Bacillus pumilus: one gene and its partner. The protein of the gene in region 1 binds, or shares a complex with, the protein of each later gene. Links are inferred from orthologs where the notes say so. Each region holds a gene or a part of one and is shown in the gene's direction. Other genes may lie near its edges.

What was found.
Region 2: the proteins of dnaG (region 1) and dnaB are in contact, whole or in part, in a crystal structure (PDB 2R6A), measured with the Geobacillus stearothermophilus proteins. The link is inferred for Bacillus pumilus from one-to-one orthologs. Residues at the interface, in WP_049624496.1 of Geobacillus stearothermophilus: Lys456, Leu457, Leu458, Pro459, Ala460, Asn463, Ala464, Leu467, Leu535, Leu536, Ile537, Ala538, Gln544, Glu545, Asp548, Tyr549, His552; in WP_033016901.1 of Geobacillus stearothermophilus: Ser13, Glu15, Ala16, Gln18, Glu91, Leu92, Asp94, Ala95, Val96, Pro97, Thr98, Ala99, Ala100, Asn101, Tyr104, Tyr105, Ile108.

The regions. Positions count from the first base shown.
Region 1 is NZ_CP047089.1:3,158,651-3,169,931, reverse strand. What follows is about bases 8,414-11,281. They hold dnaG (DNA primase), read left to right. Parts: upstream 8,414-8,866; coding sequence 8,867-10,696; downstream 10,697-11,281. Other genes in these bases: rpoD (RNA polymerase sigma factor RpoD), read left to right, coding at 10,898-11,281; GPS65_RS15700 (YaiI/YqxD family protein), read left to right, coding at 8,414-8,833. Also shown: rRNA maturation RNase YbeY, read left to right, coding at 1-292; GPS65_RS15745 (diacylglycerol kinase family protein), read left to right, coding at 270-656; GPS65_RS15740 (cytidine deaminase), read left to right, coding at 770-1,168; GTPase Era, read left to right, coding at 1,161-2,066; GPS65_RS15730 (YqzL family protein), read left to right, coding at 2,215-2,358; DNA repair protein RecO, read left to right, coding at 2,394-3,164; glyQ (glycine--tRNA ligase subunit alpha), read left to right, coding at 3,494-4,381; glyS (glycine--tRNA ligase subunit beta), read left to right, coding at 4,374-6,419; transcriptional regulator CcpN, read left to right, coding at 6,586-7,224; GPS65_RS15705 (pyruvate, water dikinase regulatory protein), read left to right, coding at 7,250-8,071; more of GPS65_RS15700, read left to right, coding at 8,333-8,413. UniProt on the Escherichia coli protein: RNA polymerase that catalyzes the synthesis of short RNA molecules used as primers for DNA polymerase during DNA replication.
Region 2 is NZ_CP047089.1:14,603-25,892, forward strand. The notes cover bases 6,719-9,595. They hold dnaB (replicative DNA helicase), read left to right. Parts: upstream 6,719-7,413; coding sequence 7,414-8,778; downstream 8,779-9,595. Other genes in these bases: GPS65_RS00080 (DUF4885 family protein), read left to right, coding at 6,719-7,193; GPS65_RS00090 (VOC family protein), read left to right, coding at 8,909-9,322; GPS65_RS00095 (cytochrome P450), read right to left, coding at 9,353-9,595. Outside these bases: GPS65_RS00050 ((2,3-dihydroxybenzoyl)adenylate synthase), read right to left, coding at 1-840; isochorismate synthase DhbC, read right to left, coding at 865-2,046; GPS65_RS00060 (2,3-dihydro-2,3-dihydroxybenzoate dehydrogenase), read right to left, coding at 2,073-2,858; GPS65_RS00065 (alpha/beta hydrolase), read right to left, coding at 2,863-3,747; GPS65_RS00070 (hypothetical protein), read right to left, coding at 4,326-5,183; GPS65_RS00075 (DUF4885 family protein), read left to right, coding at 5,293-6,240; more of GPS65_RS00080, read left to right, coding at 6,237-6,718; more of GPS65_RS00095, read right to left, coding at 9,596-10,558; GPS65_RS00100 (TetR/AcrR family transcriptional regulator), read left to right, coding at 10,665-11,276. UniProt on the Escherichia coli protein: The main replicative DNA helicase, it participates in initiation and elongation during chromosome replication. Travels ahead of the DNA replisome, separating dsDNA into templates for DNA synthesis.

The DNA.
Region 1 (11,281 bases):
ACCAACGGATGTGATCTCATTTGCACTTGAGGAAGAAGGAGAAGGGGAAATTGAAATCATTGGTGCTGATGATATTCCGCCAGTACTTGGCGACATCATCATTAGTGTGGACCGTACGAAAGAGCAGGCAGAGGAATATGGACATTCCTTTATGAGAGAGCTTGGATTCCTCACCATTCATGGATTTCTGCATTTGCTCGGGTTTGATCATATGACAGAGGAAGATGAAAAAGAAATGTTCGCCAAACAGACAAAGATCTTGGATGATTATGGCCTTTCAAGATCTTCGTAAGAAAAGAAGGCCGCTTGCCCGTTTTTTTCGGAGTTTTTATTATGCATTTAGAGGAATATGGCGAACTTTCTTGAATGAACGGAATTTTCGATTTCACACAGTCGCAGCCATCATCGTGATGATCTGCGGCTTTTGGTTTCACATTGAACCATTTGAATGGATGATCGTTTTGCTTTTATGCGGGGGGATGTTTGCGCTTGAACTTGTCAATACAGCCATTGAACATACAGTGGACCTGATGACAGAAGAGAGGCACCCACTTGCTGAGAAAGCGAAAGACGCTGCAGCAGGCGCTGTTTGCGTTTACGCCGCGATTTCGGTTATGATTGGATTGATCATCTTCTTACCGAAGATCATGCAATAGAACAATATTACTATTTATTAACATTTTTAGAAATGGGCGTGAAAATGTCACGTGAATTATGTAAAATATAAATGTGACAGTGGTACCATTTCTTCTGAAAGTGGGAACTAGGAATGAACAAACAAGAGTTGATTTCAGAAGCAATTAAAGCAAGGGACTTTGCATATGTACCCTATTCAAAATTCAAAGTCGGTGCAGCATTACTGTCGAATGATGGAACAGTGTATGGCGGCTGCAACATTGAAAATGCAGCATATGGTATGTGTAATTGTGCGGAAAGAACAGCACTTTTTAAAGCCTATTCAGAAGGCATCACATCGTTTCAAATGCTAGCAGTAGTGGCTGATACAGACCGTCCTGTTTCGCCGTGCGGGGCATGCAGACAGGTCATTTCAGAGCTATGTGCACCTGACATGCCAGTGATTCTAACGAACTTAAAAGGACAAATATACGAAACAACAGTAAATGAACTATTGCCAGGCGCATTTTCACCGGAGGATTTAAATGACTAACGAAAGCTTCAAATCAGGATTTGTATCAATTATTGGAAGACCAAATGTAGGAAAATCAACTTTTCTTAATCGTGTTATTGGACAAAAGATTGCTATCATGAGTGATAAGCCCCAAACGACACGAAATAAAGTGCAAGGTGTCTTAACAACAAACTCGTCACAAACGATCTTTATCGATACACCAGGTATTCATAAACCTAAGCATAAGCTTGGTGATTTTATGATGAAAGTGGCTCAAAATACACTGAAGGAAGTCGACCTGATCTTGTTTATGATCAATGCAAAGGAAGGCTATGGCAAGGGTGATGAATTCATCATTGAACGACTCAAGCAAACATCTACACCAGTATTTCTAGTCGTCAATAAAATCGACCAAATTCACCCAGATGAGCTGTTCCTTTTAATTGATGAATACCGCACACGTTATCCATTTAAGGAAATTGTGCCAATTTCAGCTCTTGAAGGAAACAACATTGATACGCTTCTTCAGCAGGTTGAAGGTTATCTTCCTGAGGGCCCGCAATTTTACCCAGCAGATCAAGTAACAGACCATCCAGAGCGATTTATTATTTCTGAATTAATTCGTGAAAAAGTGCTGCATTTAACGAGAGAAGAGATTCCGCATAGCATTGCAGTTGCGATCGAATCCATTAAGCCAGATGAAAATGGCAAGATCCATGTGGCGGCGACCATTGTCGTAGAACGTGATTCGCAAAAAGGGATTGTGATTGGGAAACGAGGCAGCTTATTAAAAGAAGTGGGACAAAAAGCGCGCAGAGATATCGAAGCACTTCTCGGTTCAAAAGTGTATCTGGAGCTTTGGGTAAAGGTTCAGAAGGACTGGCGTAATAAGTCCACTCACCTTCGTGACTTCGGATTTAGAGAAGACGAATATTAAAAAAACGTTGCTGTTGTCATAAAATCTGACAATGGTGCGGTTCGATTAGTAAAAATTGTTTATCATGAAATGGAGGTAGCCTGGTCAAGATAAAATCAATATGTTGGATGTAGCGTTGCTGCTTCTAATAAAGAAAGGTGGGGTTTTTATGTTGAATTTTACATGGAACGTATTTTCACAAACAGGAAGCGTTGACACGTATCTGCTTTTCAAAGAGTTAGAAAAGGAGAACCTGGAAAGACCCGATGTACTTGAAGAAGAGATAGCACGATTTGATTTTCCAATCTTATAATTCTTGACCCCCTCCAATGCTCGGAGTGTAGACAAATGCTCATTAAAAGTGAAGGAATCGTCCTTAGAACAACAGATTATGGCGAAACAAACAAAATTGTCACGCTGCTCACTAGAGAACATGGGAAAATTGGTGTGATGGCAAGAGGCGCAAAAAAATCAAACAGCCGCCTGTCAGCCATAAGCCAGCCGTTTTTATACGGAACCTTCCTGATCCAATCATCAACAGGACTTGGAACGCTCCAGCAAGGTGAAATGATTGAAAGTATGCGGACCATTCGGGAAGATTTATTTTTGACCGCATATGCCGCATACATGACAGAATTACTCGATAAAGGCACAGAAGAAAAAAAGCCAAACCCTTATTTGTTTGAGCTCTTGCTTCAATCTCTGCGTCATCTGAATGAAGGCACAGATGCTGATATTATCTTATTTATCGTAGAGGTTAAAATGTTATCAGTGATGGGGATGAAGCCCGAACTTGATCAATGTGTTCATTGTGGTCAAAAAGAAGGGCAGTTTCATTTCTCAATTAGAGATAACGGCTTCATTTGCCAAAATTGCTTTTCTAAAGATCCGTATAAACTGCCCTTATCCCCAGCAGCTGCAAGGCTGCTCCGTTTATTTCATTATTTTGATTTATCAAGGCTCGGTCAGGTTGATGTGAAACCGCAAACGAAACAAGAAATTCGTCAAGTGCTCGACCACTACTATGACGAGTATTCAGGCCTTTATTTGAAATCAAAAAAATTCATGAATCAAATGGAATCCATGAAAAAGCTCATGGGCGGGGAAAACAAAAGTTGACATCTTCCATGACTTTTTGTAAGATCATCTAAGATCAAATATGTTGCATTGACAGAAAGAAGTACTTGCGCAGAATCCATAAAAGCGACCTTAGGGCGGTGTGAGCTAAGGATGGAGGCGTAACGAAAGGCATTCTTGAGCAACGTAAAACAAAGCGGCTGGTTGCTACGATACCAGCAAATAGGGTGGAACCGCGGGAAAAACTCTCGTCCCTATGTTTGCAAGGAGCCTTGCGAGCATAGAGACGGGAGTTTTTGTGTTCTTTTGCGGGGTTCTAGACCCACCCGCTGTACATAGTGGATGGTGTAGAAAAGATGGAGGTGCGATCATTGAATATTCAAGACATGATTTTGACGCTGCAAAAGCATTGGTCAAATGAAGGCTGCGTATTAATGCAGGCGTATGACACAGAAAAAGGTGCCGGAACGATGAGTCCATACACGTTCCTCAGAAGCATTGGCCCAGAGCCGTGGAAGGTAGCGTATGTTGAGCCTTCAAGACGCCCAGCTGATGGCAGATATGGAGAAAACCCAAATAGATTGTATCAGCATCATCAATTCCAAGTGATCATTAAGCCGTCACCTGACAATATTCAAGAACTGTATCTTGAATCATTGAAAGCGCTTGGTATTGACCCGCTGAAACATGATATTCGTTTTGTCGAAGACAACTGGGAAAACCCATCTCTTGGCTGTGCAGGACTTGGCTGGGAAGTATGGCTTGATGGAATGGAAATCACCCAATTCACATATTTCCAGCAAGTCGGCGGTTTGGAATGTAAGCCTGTTTCCGTTGAAATCACATACGGTATTGAACGTCTTGCTTCCTACATTCAGGACAAAGAAAATGTCTTCGATCTTGAATGGACTGACGGATTCACGGTCAGAGATTTATTCCTAATGGCTGAATATGAGCACTCTGTTTATACATTTGAAACATCTAATACTGACATGTTGTTTGAGCTATTTACGACCTATGAGAAGGAAGCGCATAGCCAAATGGACAAAGGACTTGTTCACCCAGCATACGATTATGTGCTCAAATGCTCTCATACGTTTAACCTGCTCGATGCAAAGGGCGCAATTTCTGTTACTGAGCGAACTGGATATATCGGAAGAGTGCGCCAGTTAGCAAGAAAAGTAGCCAAAACCTATTATGAAGAACGAGAAAAATTGGGATTCCCTATGCTAAAAGAGGAGGCGGCTTCTCATGAATAAACAAGATGTATTACTCGAAATCGGCTTAGAAGAGATGCCGGCTCGCTTCATGTCAGAAAGCACAAAGCAGCTAGGCGAAAAAGTAAAAGCGTGGTTTAAAACGCAAAACATTTCATTTGAAGATGTTACTCTATTTAACTCACCAAGACGTCTTGCTGTACTTGTGACAGGTGTCGCAGAAAAACAAGAAGACATCAAAGAAGAAGCAAAAGGTCCGGCTAAAAAGATTGCGCAAGATGCGGAAGGCAACTGGACAAAAGCTGCGGAAGGTTTTGCCCGCGGACAAGGTGCTTCAACAGATGATCTCTATTTTAAAGAGATCAAAGGAGTGGATTATGTCCATGTGCAGAAGTTTGAAGAAGGAAAACAAGTTAAAGACCTTCTGCCAGCATTAGGTGAGATCGCCACTTCATTAAGTTTTCCAAAGAACATGAGATGGGGAAGCAAAGATTTACGCTACATCCGTCCGATTAAATGGATTGTTTGTTTATTTGGAGAGGAGATTGTACCTGTTGACATTGCTGGGGTGAAAAGCGGCCGTGAGACAAGAGGCCACCGTTTCCTTGGTAAGGCAGCGATCATCGACTCACCTGCTTCTTATGAGCAAACATTGCGCGATCAATTTGTCATTGCAGATTCAGATAAAAGAAAACAAGCCATTACCGAGCAGCTAAATGCTCTAGCTTCAGAAAAAGGATGGGTGATTCCTGTTGATCCTGAGCTTCTAGAAGAGGTCAACAATCTTGTAGAATACCCAACGGTGCTATCGGGTTCCTTTGAAGAAGAATTCCTTGCATTACCGGAAGAAGTATTGGTAACGACAATGAAAGAGCATCAGCGTTATTTCCCTGTGAAAAATGAGCAAGGGGAATTATTGCCGCACTTTAATACGGTGAGAAATGGAAACAGTGAAGCGCTTGAAAATGTCGCAAGAGGGAACGAAAAAGTACTTCGTGCACGTTTATCAGATGCTGCCTTCTTCTATAAAGAAGACGAAAAACTAGTCATTGAAGACAATATTAAGAAGCTTGATAAGGTCGTATTCCATGAGAAACTTGGCACAATTGGCGACAAGCTAAAGAGAGTGACTAACATTGCGACGCGTTTAGCAGCACATGTCGGTGCGGATGAGGAAACGACAGAGCGTGTGGCAAGAGCGGCAAGTATTTCGAAATTTGACCTTGTGACTCAAATGGTCTATGAATTCCCAGAATTACAAGGAATCATGGGCGAGAAATATGCAAAAGCACTTGGCGAACATGAAGAAGTGGCTAAAAGCATCAACGAGCACTATATGCCGCGCTTTGCCGGTGATGAGGCGCCTTCCACTTTAATTGGTGCAATTGTGGCAATAGCCGATAAGCTGGATTCGATTTGTTCCTTCTTCTCAATTGATGTCATTCCAACCGGCTCTCAAGATCCTTATGGACTAAGAAGACAAGCGAGCGGTATCGTTCAAATTCTGCTTGATCGTCATTGGAATATTTCATTCAAAGAGCTTTTGGCACTTGCTCAAGTAGAAGAAGCACACGAAACTGCTCTCATTGAATTTTTAACACATCGTTTAAAATATGTCCTCCAAGCAGAGCATATTCGTCATGATGTTGTCGATGCAGTGCTAGATGTTGAAGATATTGAACCTTATGCAGTTGTGAAAAAAGCAGCTGTTCTTGAAGAGAGCGTGAAACAAGAAAGCTTCAAAGAAACAGCAGAAGCATTAGGACGCGTCATTTCAATCAGTAAAAAAGGTGAAGACGCAGAGATTCAGCCTGAGCTGTTTGAAAATGAGCATGAACAAAAGCTATATGAGGCGTATCAGCAAGTAGAGACAGCCGTCAAGGAACATGTAGCAGCAGGTCAATACAGCGCAGCACTTGAGGCACTTGATACGTTAAAAACACCGATTGTTCATTATTTCGATCACACAATGGTTCATGCAGATGATGAAAAGCTGAAGCGAAATCGTTTGGCACAAATGGTCAAACTAGCTAAAGTCATTCAATCATTTGCGAATATGAACAATTTAATTGTAAAATAAATACCTAAGAACGGTTGCCTTTTTTGAAGGGCAATCGTTTTTTACTCATTTAATTCACGGTTTTTGAGTGGATTTTTGTCTCATTCGGACAAAGATGCGCTATAATATGATGAGTTATGAAAATGATATACATAAAGTAAAGATTCGCTCTCTCTATTTAAAGGTGGTGAGTACAATCGAGTTAAATAAACGGCAAGAGCAGATTTTACAGATTGTCAAAGAGAATGGTCCGATCACTGGAGAGCATATCGCCGATCGTCTGAACTTAACGAGGGCGACCCTCAGACCGGATTTAGCCATATTAACGATGTCAGGCTTTTTAGAAGCAAGACCAAGGGTCGGTTACTTTTTCACAGGAAAAACAGGCACGCAGCTTTTAGCAGATAAGCTGAAAAAACTTCAAGTGAAAGATTTTCAATCCATTCCAGTGGTGATACATGAGAATGTTTCGGTTTATGATGCGATTTGTACGATGTTTTTAGAGGATGTGGGCACATTATTCGTTGTGGACGATCACTCTATTTTAACAGGCGTGTTGTCAAGGAAGGACCTTCTTCGCGCAAGTATTGGAAAACAGGAGCTTCCATCAATCCCTGTCCATATTATTATGACAAGAATGCCGAACATCACCGTTTGCCGCAAGGAAGATTTCATTATGGATGTGGCTAAGCACTTGATTGAAAAGCAGATAGATGCACTTCCTGTTATAAAAGATACGGATAAAGGCTTTGAAGTGGTCGGCAGAATTACAAAAACAAACATGACGAAAATACTTGTTAGCTTATCAGAGAACGAAATAATCTAATTACAGAAGACTGCGAGGGGATGTTATGAGTAATCGCGTAATTTTTGTGGTATCAGATTCAGTAGGAGAAACGGCAGAGCTCGTAGTCAAAGCGGCACTTAGCCAATTTGATGGCGGCTCATCAGACCATTCAAATATTAGAAGAATCCCGTATGTAGAGGATGTCGGTACGATTAAAGAAGTCATTTCACTGGCGAAAGCAGATAACGGAATCGTCTGCTTTACGCTTGTTGTGCCAGAAATGCGCCAATTCTTAATTGAAGAGGCAGAAGCAAACGGAGTCGTTTATTATGACATCATCGGACCACTGATCGACAAGATGGAGACTGCTTATGGAAATGAAGCGAAACATGAGCCGGGGCGTGTACGTCAATTAGATGAGGACTATTTTAAAAAGGTTGAAGCCATTGAGTTCGCAGTGAAGTATGATGACGGCAGAGACCCAAGAGGCATTCTAAAGGCTGATATTGTACTCATCGGTGTATCACGTACATCTAAGACACCACTATCTCAATACTTGGCGCATAAACGGCTGAAGGTAGCGAACGTTCCAATTGTTCCTGAAGTAGATCCGCCAGAGGAGTTATTTTCAGTTGATCCAAAGAAATGCATCGGTCTGAAAATCAGTCCAGACAAACTCAATCATATTCGTAAAGAGCGATTGAAATCTCTAGGTTTAAATGATCGCGCAATTTATGCGAACATTGAACGGATTAAAGAAGAGCTAGAGTATTTTGAAAAAGTGGTGGACCGCATTAACTGTCAAGTTGTTGATGTATCCAATAAAGCAGTTGAAGAAACGGCAAATGTCATTCATCAAATGCTGACCAAAAGAGGTTCCGAATAAACTCAGGATGCTCCTCCTGGGTTTTTCCTATGGTGGTAAACGGGTAAACAAAAACAATGGCATATTTGCTGCATTTGTATTATAATAAAAAATTGTGATAAAATGATTGATTTTAGGTTTAAGTTAAGTCAAGAACGAATAAACTAATATTGGCAGAAGTCAAGTGATTCTGAACATAACTTTTCGACAAAATGAGTTTTACTGTTGTTTGCTATATGGGGGAAAAGTATGGTCTTTTTGCTTCTCTAAAGCAGGAATAAGGTGGAGGGATGGAGAATTAGTCACCTGAATGAACATAAACATGAGAGGACGATTTATGTCGATGCAGATGCTTGTCCTGTAAAAGACGAAATCCTTTCTGTTGCATCTCAATTTCAAATACCAGTGACATTCATTGCTTCATATGAGCATTTTCAAACCAAAAGATCTCCACTTGAAGATTGGCGGTTTGTAGATACACATAAGGAAGCAGCGGATTTAGTCATTGCGAACTCAGTTGCCGCACATGATATTGTCGTCACCCAAGACATTGGTCTTGCCTCCTTACTACTTCCAAGACAGGTCATTGTCCTGTCTGAAAGAGGACGGATGTACACGAACGAAACAATTGATTTTGATTTGGAACGCAGGCATGTTTCCAGTAAACAGCGAAGAAAAGGTGTATACGGAAAAGGTCCCAAAAAGCTTTTAGAAGAGGATAAAAAGCGATTTATTGCGCAACTACAAAAAATCCTGTCGAATCATGAAGGATTTTTGAATTAAAAGGCGAATAATGTACGACGGAGTGTTATTAGGATGAGCAAACGTATACCAGATGAACTTTTGGAGCAAATCCAAAAAAACGCAGACATTGTCGAAGTGATTGGAGAATACGTACAGCTTAGAAAGCAAGGTCGAAATTACTTCGGTCTTTGTCCATTCCATGGTGAAAATACTCCTTCATTCTCTGTTTCAGCAGATAAGCAAATCTTCCATTGTTTTGGCTGTGGTGCAGGAGGTAATGTATTTTCGTTCCTCAGACAAATGGAAGGCTACTCATTTATTGAAGCCGTTTCACATGTTGCTGATAAGTACCATATTGATTTGCCTGATCATGTAGCAAATGCTCAGATCAGCTCCTCACATCAAGAGGACACAGCAGATCATAAAATGATTGAAGCGCATGAGCTTCTTAAGAAATTTTACCACCATTTGCTGGTAAATACAAAGGAAGGTCAAAACGCACTCGATTATTTACGGGCGAGAGGCTTTACAGATGAAACAATTGCCAAGTTTGAGATCGGATATGCTCTTGACTCTTGGGATTTCGTGACCAAGTTTTTAGAAAAACGAGGGTTTGATCCTGCGATGATGGAAAAGGCCGGTCTTTTGATTCAACGTGAAAACGGAACAGGCTTTTTTGACCGCTTTAGGGATCGTGTGATGTTTCCTATTCATGATCATCATGGGACAGTCGTCGCTTTTTCCGGAAGATCACTTGGTGATCAGCAGCCCAAGTATATGAATAGTCCTGAAACGCCACTTTTTCATAAAAGTAAGCTGCTTTATCACTTTCATGACGCGCGTATGCATATTCGAAAACGCGAACGTGCGGTTCTTTTTGAAGGATTTGCTGACGTCATCTCAGCTGTCACATCAGGTGTCGGCGAAAGTGTTGCAACAATGGGAACGTCTCTAACAGAAGAGCACGTGAAACTTCTCAGACGGAACGTAGAAGAGATTATTCTTTGCTATGACTCTGACACGGCCGGTTATGAAGCCACCATGAAAGCATCAGATTTGCTTGGAAAAAGAGGATGTAAAGTTCGCGTTGCCATGATACCAGATGGACTTGATCCAGATGATTACATTCGTAAATATGGCGGCGAGAAATTTAGGAATGACATCATAGATGCAAGCGTGACATTAATGACTTTTAAGATGAACTTTTTCCGAAGGGGAAAGAATTTATCTGATGAAGGGGACCGGCTTTCTTATATGAAGCAGGTACTCCGAGAAATTAGCCGGTTAAACGGTTCCTTGGAACAAGAGATTTACATGAAACAGCTTGCTGGAGAGTTCTCGATCTCACTTGATTCATTAAAGGAACAACTGGAGCTGTTTGAAAAACAGCAGCGTCAAGAGGCCAAAAGCACGCAGGAAGAAAGCGGGCTTGAAAAACGGCGTGCACATCTGTCAACACAAGTACGAAGAAAACGTCTGCGCCCAGCATATGAAAATGCAGAGCGAATGCTGCTTGCTCATATGTTAAAAAGCGATGACGTGATCCGTAAAGTACTGGACAGAGTAGGGATTGAATTTAATATAGATTCTCACAGGGCGCTTGCCACATACATTTACGCTTTGTATGAAGAAGGCAAAGAACCAACGCCGCAGCACCTGATGAACCGTATAGAAGATGATGTCATCAATCAGCTTCTGACAGATATATTCATGATTCAAGTTGGAGACGAACTGAGTGAAGCTGAATTAAGTGATTATGTAAAAAAAGTGTTGAATCATCGGAATTTGTCAATGATAAAGGAAAAAGAACTAGAACGTGCAGAAGCGGAGAGGCAAAAAGATTTCTTCAAAGCGGCAACACTTGCAAAAGAAATTATTCAGTTGAACCGTTCGCTGAAGTAATACGTCTAATATTTATGACAAGACTTACGGCTGGCAATGAATCCTTTATGGGAGGAGCATAAGACCGCAAGCATCTTGCCTTCATCATTATTTATTTTATTCCTATTTGCTCATCTGTTTGATAAAGAGAGAAAAGCAGGGCGGAAGCAAATCGCAAGTTACTTTAGAATTCGTTGCAAGCTTTGGAAGGAGGGATCCATAATGGCTGATAAACAAGCCCACGAAACCGAAACTGAATTGACCTTTGAACAGGTGAGAGATAAGCTCACTGAAACGGGTAAAAAACGGGGCGTTTTAACATACGAAGAAATTGCAGAGCGTATGTCTAGCTTTGAAATTGAATCAGACCAAATGGATGAATACTATGAATACTTAGGCGAACAGGGTGTAGAGCTCATTAGTGAAAACGAAGAGACAGAAGACCCTAATGTTCAGCAGCTGGCTAAAGCGGAAGAAGAATTTGACCTGAATGATTTAAGCGTACCACCAGGTGTCAAAATTAATGATCCTGTTCGTATGTACTTAAAAGAAATCGGACGCGTCAATTTGTTATCTGCTAAAGAAGAAATTACGTATGCACAAAAG
Region 2 (11,290 bases), 3.1 Mb from region 1 along the record:
GACAGCGGTAATGGTCGCCCGTTCTTTTTCAATGAGTGGAAAGACGACATCAGGGCTTGATCCAGGTGCAAGAACGACTCTTCCGCCTGCGTATAACGTCCCAAGGACTCCAGGCGAGCTTAATGGATAGTTGTGCGCAACTGGAAGTACAGCTAGATACACACTTTCTTGTGTGAGCTCGCACACCTCATTGCTTTTCCAAAGACTATAAATATAGTCATCATGCGTGCGAGGAATAAGCTTAGAAAGGCCTGTGCTGCCTCCAGATAACTGAAGAAATGCAATATCGCTTGCCTCTACATGAATTTGGGGATCAAGTGCTGGGTCCTTGCGCAAATCATCTAAGCCAAGGAATTCCTCAGCTTCCCCTGCAACAATGACATGAGGTAATGAGGGAAGCTTTTCTTTCACTTGACGTGCGAGCGTTCGATAATCAAAGCCGCCATCGATATCTGGTATGACATATGCGTCTGCTTCGGCAAACTCAATAAAATAAGTGATTTCACTGCTTCTATGAGACGGCAGAGAGAAGACGGGTAAAGCACCGATACGAAATAAAGCGAAAATGACCTCAAAAAAAGCAGGAATGTTCGGAAGCTGCACGACAACTCGACTTCCTTTTTGAATTCCAAGCTGATGAAAACCGGCGGCAAGACTGCTGACGCGCTCATTAAGTTCTTGGTAGCTCATGTGCGTATCAGCGTATGTAATCGCTGTTTTATTTCCTAATGATGCGGCGCGTTCACGAAGCATACCGCCAAAGGTTTCCCCACGCCAACAGCCGTTTTCACGGTAGCGTTTTGCAAATTCTTTTGGCCATGTAGGTGGTTGAACAAACATGTTTTTGTCATCTCCTATGTATTTTTATAGCTGATGGATGCCCATCGCACGAAGCATCGTGTTAAATTTTGCAGATGTTTCGGCTAGCTCATCCTCTGCTTTTGATCCTTTGACCACTCCTGCACCAGCAAAGAGGCGAAGGGAGTGACCCTCAGCTTCTGCACAACGAATGGTGACAATCCAATCACCATCACCATTATTATCTGCCCAGCCGATCATTCCTGTAAAAAATCCTCGATCGAAGGGTTCAATCGCACGAATGGCTTCACGTGCATCTGCTGTAGGTGTTCCGCATACTGCAGGTGTAGGATGAAGGCTAATCGCTAAATCAATAGAGGACACACTAGAATCTGTTAATTCACCTTTGACCACAGTAGACAAATGCCACATCGTTTCTGTTTGTATGACGGATGGTGATGCTGGCACATCTAATGTATGACAATAAGGAGTAAGCGCTTTAGTGACAGCTTCGACAACCACTGCGTGCTCGTGTAAATCCTTCGCTGAAGTAAGGAGTTCATCATGACGACGCTGGTCTTCTACTGGATCTGAACTGCGCGGCCGAGAACCAGCGAGTGGATTGGAAATCACAGATGAACCAGTTTTTGAAAGAAGCAGCTCAGGGCTTGCCCCAAGAAGTATGCGCTTTTGGGAAGCCTTCGGGTCAGCTATATTTGCAGCAAACGTATAGCCAGTCGTATTATGACGAGCCAGTCGTTCGAGTATTGTTTTCGTATGAATATCTCGATTTGCTTTGAGATGGAGAGATCGAGAGAGTACGATTTTGCTAAGCTCTCCGTTCTCAATTTTAGCTAATCCTTCGTTCACACCTTCCATGTAGACATCTGGAGCAGGGACAGGTGTCACCTCATAGGATGGCGATACCGCTTCTGACTCCTCATCACCTTGTTGAAATTCGAGTGGATCACTAAACTGTACATGGACTGGTACATTTAAACGAACGGGCTGCGCCGGATCAAATGGGACAGCACCAGCCACAATCGGTGTTTGAATTCCAGCTTGTTTGGCATCGTCAAATACATGCGCTACCCTTGTGGATAGTTCATTTAGCTGATTGGTTTCAATATGCTGGAAAATCCCTTCTGCAAGTATCGTGCGTTTAGGGGAAGCAAGGAAAAAAGCACCTGGCTGATAGTCTTGAAGCAACTGTACTTTTTCTTCTGACGACAATAATGAATGTTTCATGAAAAGGCCTCCTTTTGAATGAAATGCTAGATTCCGAGTGTTGCGCCGCCATCAATTGTGAGATTCTGCATCGTAATATGATTGGATTGCTCAGATGCAAAGAAAATGACTGCATCAGCGATGTTTTGAGGATTAGCGATTTTTTGTAAAGGAATACCGGTTTTATACGTCTCTAATGAGCCTTTAATCACCTGATCTTCTCCTTGTTCATCAGCCCATAAAGCCCATTGCATAGGTGTTGCGGTAGAGCCGGGAGAGACGACGTTGCACCTGATCCCGTAGGCTGCCAGCTCTAATCCAAGCGTTTTTGTAAAGGAAGTAGCTGCTGCTTTTGAAGCGGCATAGGCAGCCATATTCATTCTAGGAATGGCACCTGCGTTAGAGCTGACAGTCACAATGACCCCTTCTGATCTTTTCATCATGTATTTGGAGACAGCTTGAGATACGTAAAAGACACCGTGTGTGTTAACTGCGAAAGTTTGTTGCCAGTCGTCTGCACTAAGCTGGTCGATAGAACCCATTCGAAGAATGCCTGCTACATTGACCAGTAAATAAATGGGTCCAAGCTGCTTTTCAATTTGATCAACAATGTGCTGAACAGAAGTTTGATCGGTGATGTCACCTGGATAGGCAAAGGCACGTATGCCTTCATCATTCATTTGCCTGACGGTGCTTTGCAGCTGATCTTCATTTGCGTCAACTGCTGCAATAATCGCACCTTCCTCGGTTAGTCTTTTTGCGACTGCTTGTCCAATACCTTGTCCTGCGCCTGTGACCAGGGCTATTTTTTGAGATAGACCACTGTTTTTCATGTGTTCACTGCCTTTCCTTCATGTCTGTGGGTGTGAAAGGATCATCATGATAGAGTGCAAAACGAAAAGCGTCATTCATCAGCACCGGTAAAACGGACGTATGTCCTTCTTTAGGGAACTCGTGATAGGCTGTATGCAAGCCATATGAGGATAAAGGCAGCATACGATTTGCTAGTGCATGTGCATGATCATTCATTTGACATGGATGATGTTTTTCTAACTCACCTACACCTACAAGCAGCCTGACATCGATAGGCACCTGACGTATATGATTGATGAATTGGTGTTCTTTTTCTAAAAATAATTTTTTGTTCCAGTGGATAGAAGGACTGCCTGCAATATATGTCTGATAAGCATCAGGGTGCTCAAATAGTGTGTGTAATACAAAAAGACCGCCAAGAGAGTGCCCAAACAGTGTTTGACGACTCTGGTTGATCGGAAAGCGCTGCTCGATATAAGGCTTTACAACCTTTTCTAAAAAAGAAAAGAACGCAGATGCGCCGCCATATGTATGGGTGGAGAAATCCTTTCTTTTGCCACCAATGGAAGCGTCAGGGCCGGTTAGAGTGAGATCATAATGCCTGAGCGGATGATAGGGCGCGTCTGTCTGATAGCCAATTCCAACAATGATGGCAGGTACAACACCTGTTTTTTCGGGTTTTCTTGACTGTAAACGAATGGCTTCGACCATTGTGCCAAAAATTGAATTCCCATCAAGCACGTACATGACTGGAAAACCAGCCGCTGGAGGAGTAGTATTCGGTTTAAATATAAAAAGTCTGTATGGGTGTGCTGTGATATCCAGTTGCTCCGTCCCAGGTATAAAAAAAGGACGGCTTTCTCCGAAAAATGAATCCTCAGTACCCATTCCTTCGGGGCTTTTGGACATAAGTGACAAGTCTCCTTCCTCAAATTCGACTCTCATTCGATGATAAAAGTAGGCTTACGGATATTGATGAGTGTAGAAATTAAAGAATGGTTTCTTCAAATGAAAATGATTCTCAACTATCCGCAAGCAAAACAAATGATAATGGTTATCAATTATGAAGTCAAATGTTCATAATGTTGTGTATTTGATTTTTTTACCATAATATTCAGAAAATAAAGGGCTAAATTACTAACAAATGATTTGAAAAAGGGAATATCGGACCTTGTCATTTAAAAATAGGAGAAATGTCAAAAGACCTTGACTGCCTCGGATTTTTTACCATTTTCTTCTGTTTGATACAGGAATATATATAGGTTTTTCTTCTTGAAAAGATTTTAAGGAAAAATAAGTCTATAGACCTAATTGTATTTTTGGGGAAAAAGAGGAGAATTTTGAGAAAAGTTGGTGATCCCATATCTCAAAACTTATTCAATATTATGCGTAGCTTTTTTAGAGTGGAAAATTATACAATTAAAAAAGTAAGGGCTGTACCCTTACTTTTTGGTCAATTGGTGTACATGGCTGTAAACACCATTAAATTAAAATCCATCTGTGACATCATATTCGTAACGGATATCGGCTTTGACATTGCTCATAGTAGATCTTGCTGTAGCCTTTGCATTGTACTTAAAGCTCCATTTTTGAGCGACTTTTAATTGATTTTCCAGAGAAATACGGTAAGAACCACTTGTTGCAGATGAAACAATGGATTCGTTCCAAATCTTGTTTGCATCAGCCATCAGCTTGTGAGTGACATTTCCTTGGTTAGGCGATTGGGTACTAGTTGTTGAAATTGATTTAACGATTGCACTTCGGGGAATAGCCGTGTGTTTAGTTAAATCCATTGTAATGACAGAAGAATCAACTCCTAAAAAATTCAAAGAAGTGTTCCCCATGTTGGTAGCGACTCCCGTAAAATTGAATGTTCCATTTCCAGATTTGATGCGATCTTGAATGGAAACAGTAAAGTACATATTCCCTGTATATGTACCACGGGTCACTTTCACAAAATAAGTTTCTGAATTTGAAGTAACGTCACCGGTATTAGCAAAAATAAATGGTGTAACTGAATCAGGGTTAATGACTCTAGATCTACCATCAGAATATTTCGAATTGTAAACCTCTATTTTCATCCCAGTGTACTGCTTATCATATGAACTTCTAACATAAACTTTTTCACCCTTATTAATTGTGAACTGATAATACGCTTCGTTTTCACCTTCAGGTAAGATTGTCGTATCTGGACGACTATATTTCCAATATCCCATTGAGCTTGCTGTGTTAGGACTGTTATTCCCCGTAATCGCTGCTTCTGCTGAATTAGGTGCAAAAAAACTAGTAACAAGCACTAATAATAATGCAGGTAATAAAAAACGTTTGAAGATAGTATTTGTCATATTTTAACCCTCCTTGTAATAATTACTATATCGGCATTAAACTAACAATTTTTAACTTAATTGCCGATATATTTAATAATCACTATTTTTTGAAAAAAGGAGAATCAAAATGAATATTAATACGTCATACCCGACAAGTGCGCCTAACAATCAGAACCGAATCGACTATAAAGGTCAATCAGCTATTAAAAGTACAAATGAGGTGATGACCGAAGCTGATAAACGAATGAAAGTATTAGATGAAAAATATCAAAAAATAAATGAACAAAATAAACGTTTCAAAGATCCTCATGGCCATATATTTGATAAGTATCGAAATCCAAACTCCCCTTATTTCAGAAATGATTTAACCAAACCGGAAAGAGAGGCGGCTTACTCTATTGAAATTGGATGGGCTAATAGTGGAACAGGAGGGCATTATAATTCTAATGATGCCGCCTTCCGTAATGAAAAACGGTATGATCCAACCCAAGAAAGTGTAGAAAAGAAAATACTCAATCGTCAAAAGGTCAACGAACAATTACAAAGTTTATTCTCTAAAAACGGTATAACCATTCCTAAAAACACAAATTTAACTTTTACCATTGACCCGAACAATTTTAAATTAGTGGTAAGTGGTTCAAAAGACGAATCGCTGACTAAACAAATAGAAGAACTATTAAATACAAGCAACAATACAAGAGAATTATTTTTCCATATTATGAAAAGTAGAAATGATGATTCGACTCAATTCACGCCTGATTCTCTTGCTAAATTCCACCTTGTGAATCAAATCAAAACGGTGACAGGCTACAATTTAAAAGACTTAAATATTGTAAACGGTCAATTTGTAACGGATAAAGGGGTCAATATTTTTGATATATACAAAGAAGATCTCCTGAAAAACCCATACACAGCAGAACATGCACGAATTGCCGCTTCACATTACGGAGCACAGCTATTTGATCTAGCCAAAAACGGGTTTGATTCTATTCCCGATTTGGTGTTATCTATTGGTTATCAAAACGGGTCGTTACATGACATTGGACAAAAGGTGAATTACGGAGTAACAAAATGAAGATAAATACATCAAATGCTACAGCGGTTCTAAACAATCAGAACGTTACCGATTTCAATAGCCATCCAGCTATTAAAAGTACAAATGAGGTGATGACCGAATCTGATAGACGGATGAAAATATTAGATGAAAAATACGAAAAAATTAATGAACAAAATAAACGATTCAATGATCCTCAAGACCATATATATAATAAGTATAGAAACCCTTACTCTTCTTATTTCAGAAGTGATCTAACAAAACTGGAAAGAGAAGCTGCATACACTATGGAAATGAGTTGGGCAAGGAATAATAAGGGTGGTCAATATGACTTTAATGACGCCATCTTCCGTAATGAAAAACGGTACGATCCTACACAAGAAAGTGTAGAAAAGAAAATACTCAATCGTCAAAAGGTCAACGAACAATTACAAGATTTATTCTCTAAAAACGGAATATCCATTCCTAAAAACACAAATCTCACTTTTACCATTGATCCAAATAATTTCAAATTAGTAGTGAGTGGTTCAAAAGACGAATCGCTCATGAAACAAATAGAAGACTTATTAAATACAACCAACAATACAAGAGAACTATTTTTTCATATTATGAAAAGTAGAAATGATGATTCTACTCAATTCACACCTGATTCTCTGGCAAAGTTCCATCTTGTCAACCAAATCAAAACGGTGACAGGCTACAATTTAAAAGATTTAAGTATTGTAAACGGTCAATTTATAACGGATAACGGAGCGAATATTTTTGATCTATACAAAGAAGAACTCCTGAAAAATCCATATACAGCTGAAAATGCACGTATTGCCGCTTCACATTATGGTGCACAACTATTTGACCTAGCGAAAAACGGGTTTGATTCTATTCCAGATTTGGTGTTATCTATTGGTTATCAAAACGGCTCTTTACAAGACATTGGACAAAAAGAGAATTATGGGATTAAGAGAACAATAGATTAACAAAACGTGGACGACAACAGGTACAAAACCAGATACCGTTAATAAAAGACTCTATAACAATTGATGTTACAGAGTCTTTTCTATTGAGATGCGTTGGTTGGCTGTTCAACGAAACCTCCTCATGGTAATTTTGACTATAGACGATGTTTTTCACTTTTTTATTGGTGAAAATGTTAAAATGATGAGTAGCGTATTTTTTTATGAAAGGACGGTGCTTGGCATGACGGAACTTCTCGATGACCGGCTGCCGCCGCAAAATATAGAAGCCGAGCAGGCCGTATTAGGTGCTGTTTTTTTAGAACCATCTGCGCTCACGCTCGCTTCTGAGGTATTAATTCCAGAGGATTTCTATAGAATGTCGCATCAAAAGATTTATAATGCGATGCTTGTACTTGGTGATAGAGGGGAACCGGTCGATCTTGTTACGGTGACATCTGAACTGGCCAATACAGATTTACTAGAAGAGGTAGGCGGGATTTCGTATTTAACCGATATTGCGAACTCTGTCCCAACTGCCGCAAACATAGAATACTATGCAAAAATTGTAGAAGAGAAATCTATTTTAAGACGTCTGATCCGCACGGCGACAACCATTGCACAGGATGGATACACGCGTGAGGATGAAGTAGAGGATCTGTTGAGTGATGCTGAAAAGACCATTATGGAAGTGGCGCAGCGTAAAAACTCAGGAGCTTTCCAAAACATTAAGGACGTGCTTGTTCAGACATATGATAATATTGAACAGCTTCATAACCGAAAAGGCGATATCACAGGGATTCCAACAGGTTTCTCCGAGCTTGATCGGATGACAGCTGGATTCCAGCGAAATGACTTAATTATTGTAGCAGCTCGTCCATCAGTAGGGAAAACGGCTTTCGCATTGAACATCGCACAGAATGTTGCGACCAAAACGGACGAAAGTGTCGCCATCTTTAGTTTAGAGATGGGATCTGAGCAGCTAGTTATGCGTATGCTATGTGCTGAGGGGAATATCAATGCACAAAACCTAAGAACCGGTAATCTGACAGAAGAGGACTGGGGCAAGCTGACAATGGCAATGGGCTCGCTATCTAATAGTGGGATTTTCATTGATGATACACCTGGAATCAGAGTAAGTGAAATTCGCTCAAAATGCCGCCGCTTGAAGCAAGAAAACGGTCTTGGAATGATCTTGATTGACTACTTACAGCTTATTCAAGGGAGCGGACGATCAAGCGATAACCGTCAGCAAGAGGTTTCTGAAATCTCTCGGGCATTAAAATCGCTGGCAAGGGAGCTTGAAGTTCCAGTTATTGCTTTGTCTCAGCTTTCACGTGGAGTAGAGCAGCGTCAGGACAAACGTCCGATGATGTCTGATATTCGTGAATCAGGAAGTATCGAGCAGGATGCCGATATCGTGGCATTCCTTTATCGTGATGATTACTACGACAAAGAATCAGAGAATAAGAACATTATTGAAATCATCATTGCCAAACAGCGTAACGGCCCAGTGGGTACAGTATCACTGGCGTTCGTCAAAGAATATAACAAATTCGTCAACCTGGAAAGAAGGTTTGACGATGCGGGTGTTCCGCCCGGTGCTTAAAGCCCAGCTCAAGAAGCTGGGCTTTTTTTTAATGGATCTACATCGAAAGAATGATTGAAAAACGATCGAAATGAGGAGGAGAGAAAGATTGAGAAATCGTATACTAAAAGAAGAAAAGGAGTGATGACTGATGAAATTTCAACAGTTCGAAGCCGCTCAATTACGCATCGCACGCCCAACCGTCAACATGGAAGAGGTTGTGTCCTTTTATGAAGAAGGCTTAGGGCTCAAACGAATAGGCTCGTTTGATCAGCATGAAGGATATGATGGTGTCATGCTGGGGCTCCCTCATCAGCATGTTCATTTAGAAATCACAAAGCATGAAGAAGAAGAAAGTTTGCCCGCCCCGCATCCAGAACAGCTTCTTGTGTTCTATATTCCGGATGCTGAGGAATTTCAGCAAATGAAAGAGAGGTTGCTCTCATTTGGCGGACGGCAAGTCACCTCTACAAATCCATATTGGGAACGGGGTGGAGCAACCATTGAAGATCCAGATGGGTATCGCATTGTGCTCATGAACACAGATGGCATCACCCCTGTTTAAAAAGACTCCCATGCCCGGGAGTCTTTTCTGTTATGAACGAGGTGTGACACGCAGTTTCAGCTCTTTCAGTCCATACATGCTGCTGCTTGTCATCGGAACATAAGAAAGGAGCTCTAGCGCCTCATATCGTTCTATGAAAATCTTTATAGCTGTACATGCTTCAAGACGTGCTAGTGGTGCGCCAAGGCAGAAATGGATACCGTGCCCGAAACCAATATGAGGATTAGGATGGCGGTGTATATCGTATTCATGTGCGTTTGAAAATTGACGCTCATCTCGGTTGGCGGAAGCAAGAAACACAATCACATTGTCGCCCCTTTTCAACACTTTCTCTCCAAGTTCTGTATCTTTTGTGACATAACGAACAATCGCAGGAGCTGGTGCACGAAAACGGACAGCCTCTTCCACCGCACGTGGGATGAGTTCAGGAGATTGGGCGAGCGCTTCATACGCACCAGGCTGTTCTAACAAGCTGAACATCATATTGGAGATCAAGTTGGTGGTTGTTTCGTTGCCGGCTAAAAGAAGAAGATTACAAAATGGAATGAGTTCATCTGCTGACAGTTTGTCTCCATTCTCCTCCGCTTGAATGATGAGGGAAATTAAATCATCACCAAGGTTGTGACGTTTCTTTTCAATGGTGTCTGCAAAAAATGCCATCATGTCAGCTTCCCCTTTGTCACGTGTTTTCTGCCATTCAGCTACATCCTTCTCACTTTCACTTTTAGGCATGCTGACGAGAATATCTGACCATTCTTTAAAAGATTGTTTATGCTCTGAGGGCACACCTAAAAGCTCTGCAATGACAATGACAGGAAGCGGATAGGAAATGTCTTGCACTAGGTCAATCTCTTTTTTTCCTTCAAGTTGTGCCATCAGTTCATCCATTAATTCATGAATACGAGGCTCCCACAATTTCATGACTCGAGGGGTAAAGGCTTTGCTGACAATGGAGCGGATGCGAGTGTGATTGGGAGGGTCCATCATCACCATTGTTTTCATCAGTGAATGCTTCCGCTGGTTTTTAGGAGGCTGACTCGAAAAGGTATCTTTATCGATTGTCACGCGCCTTGCTTCCTCGTAGGTGAATACACTCCACGTTCGGCTGGCTTCGTCAAAATGAACAGGTGATGTCTTGCGCATGTTGGCATACCAATCAAATGGGTGATACGGGTCCTGCTTGTTTTTTCCTCTTAATAACGTTTTTTGCACGGCACTTGGGGACGTTGTTTCCATGATCATCACTCCTTATAGTTTGTCAGATGCTTCCTTTTTTTCGTTGTGTTAGATTAAAGTTAATTCATCAGCTTGGAGGATTCAACCAACAGAAAAGCGAAATCTGTTGAAGAAAGTAGGAAGGGGAGAGCGGCTTGTGGCGGATTGCTACAGAGGGGATAAGCGCGCAACGGAATCAAAGCAGCAATTAAGAAAAGCATTATTTCAATTATTAAGCGAGAAAGAATGGGGGAAGATTTCTGTACAGGATTTGACGAAAGTGGCAGGCATCCACCGCACAACCTTTTATCAGCATTATGAGGATAAATTTGATCTTGCCCAGCAGGTGATGGATGAGATGTTTGATGTGATGAAGTGCGCCATTTTTGCGCCTGTACAAGAAGATGATTTAGAAAAAGAGCATCCGGCATATGTATATATTTTTCGATTTTATCAGCATTTGCAAGAGCATGAAAAGGAGTATCAAATTCTCTTGAAACGAGGGCGAGAGCTTAATATTCATGAAACGGTTCGGGCTTTTTTTGAAGAAAGTTTTTCTTTGGGAAAAGAGGGGGTTGCAGGCTCAAAGCCTGATCCGCAACTCGTTCCTATCGACATGCAGAAGCAATTCGTTATTTCTGCTTACATTGGAACGGCTGAATGGTGGCTGAGGACAGGTAGACCGTATTCACCAGAATTTATGGCAAATTCGATGATTCATTTAATTGAAAATCAATAGAAAGTAAGAACTAT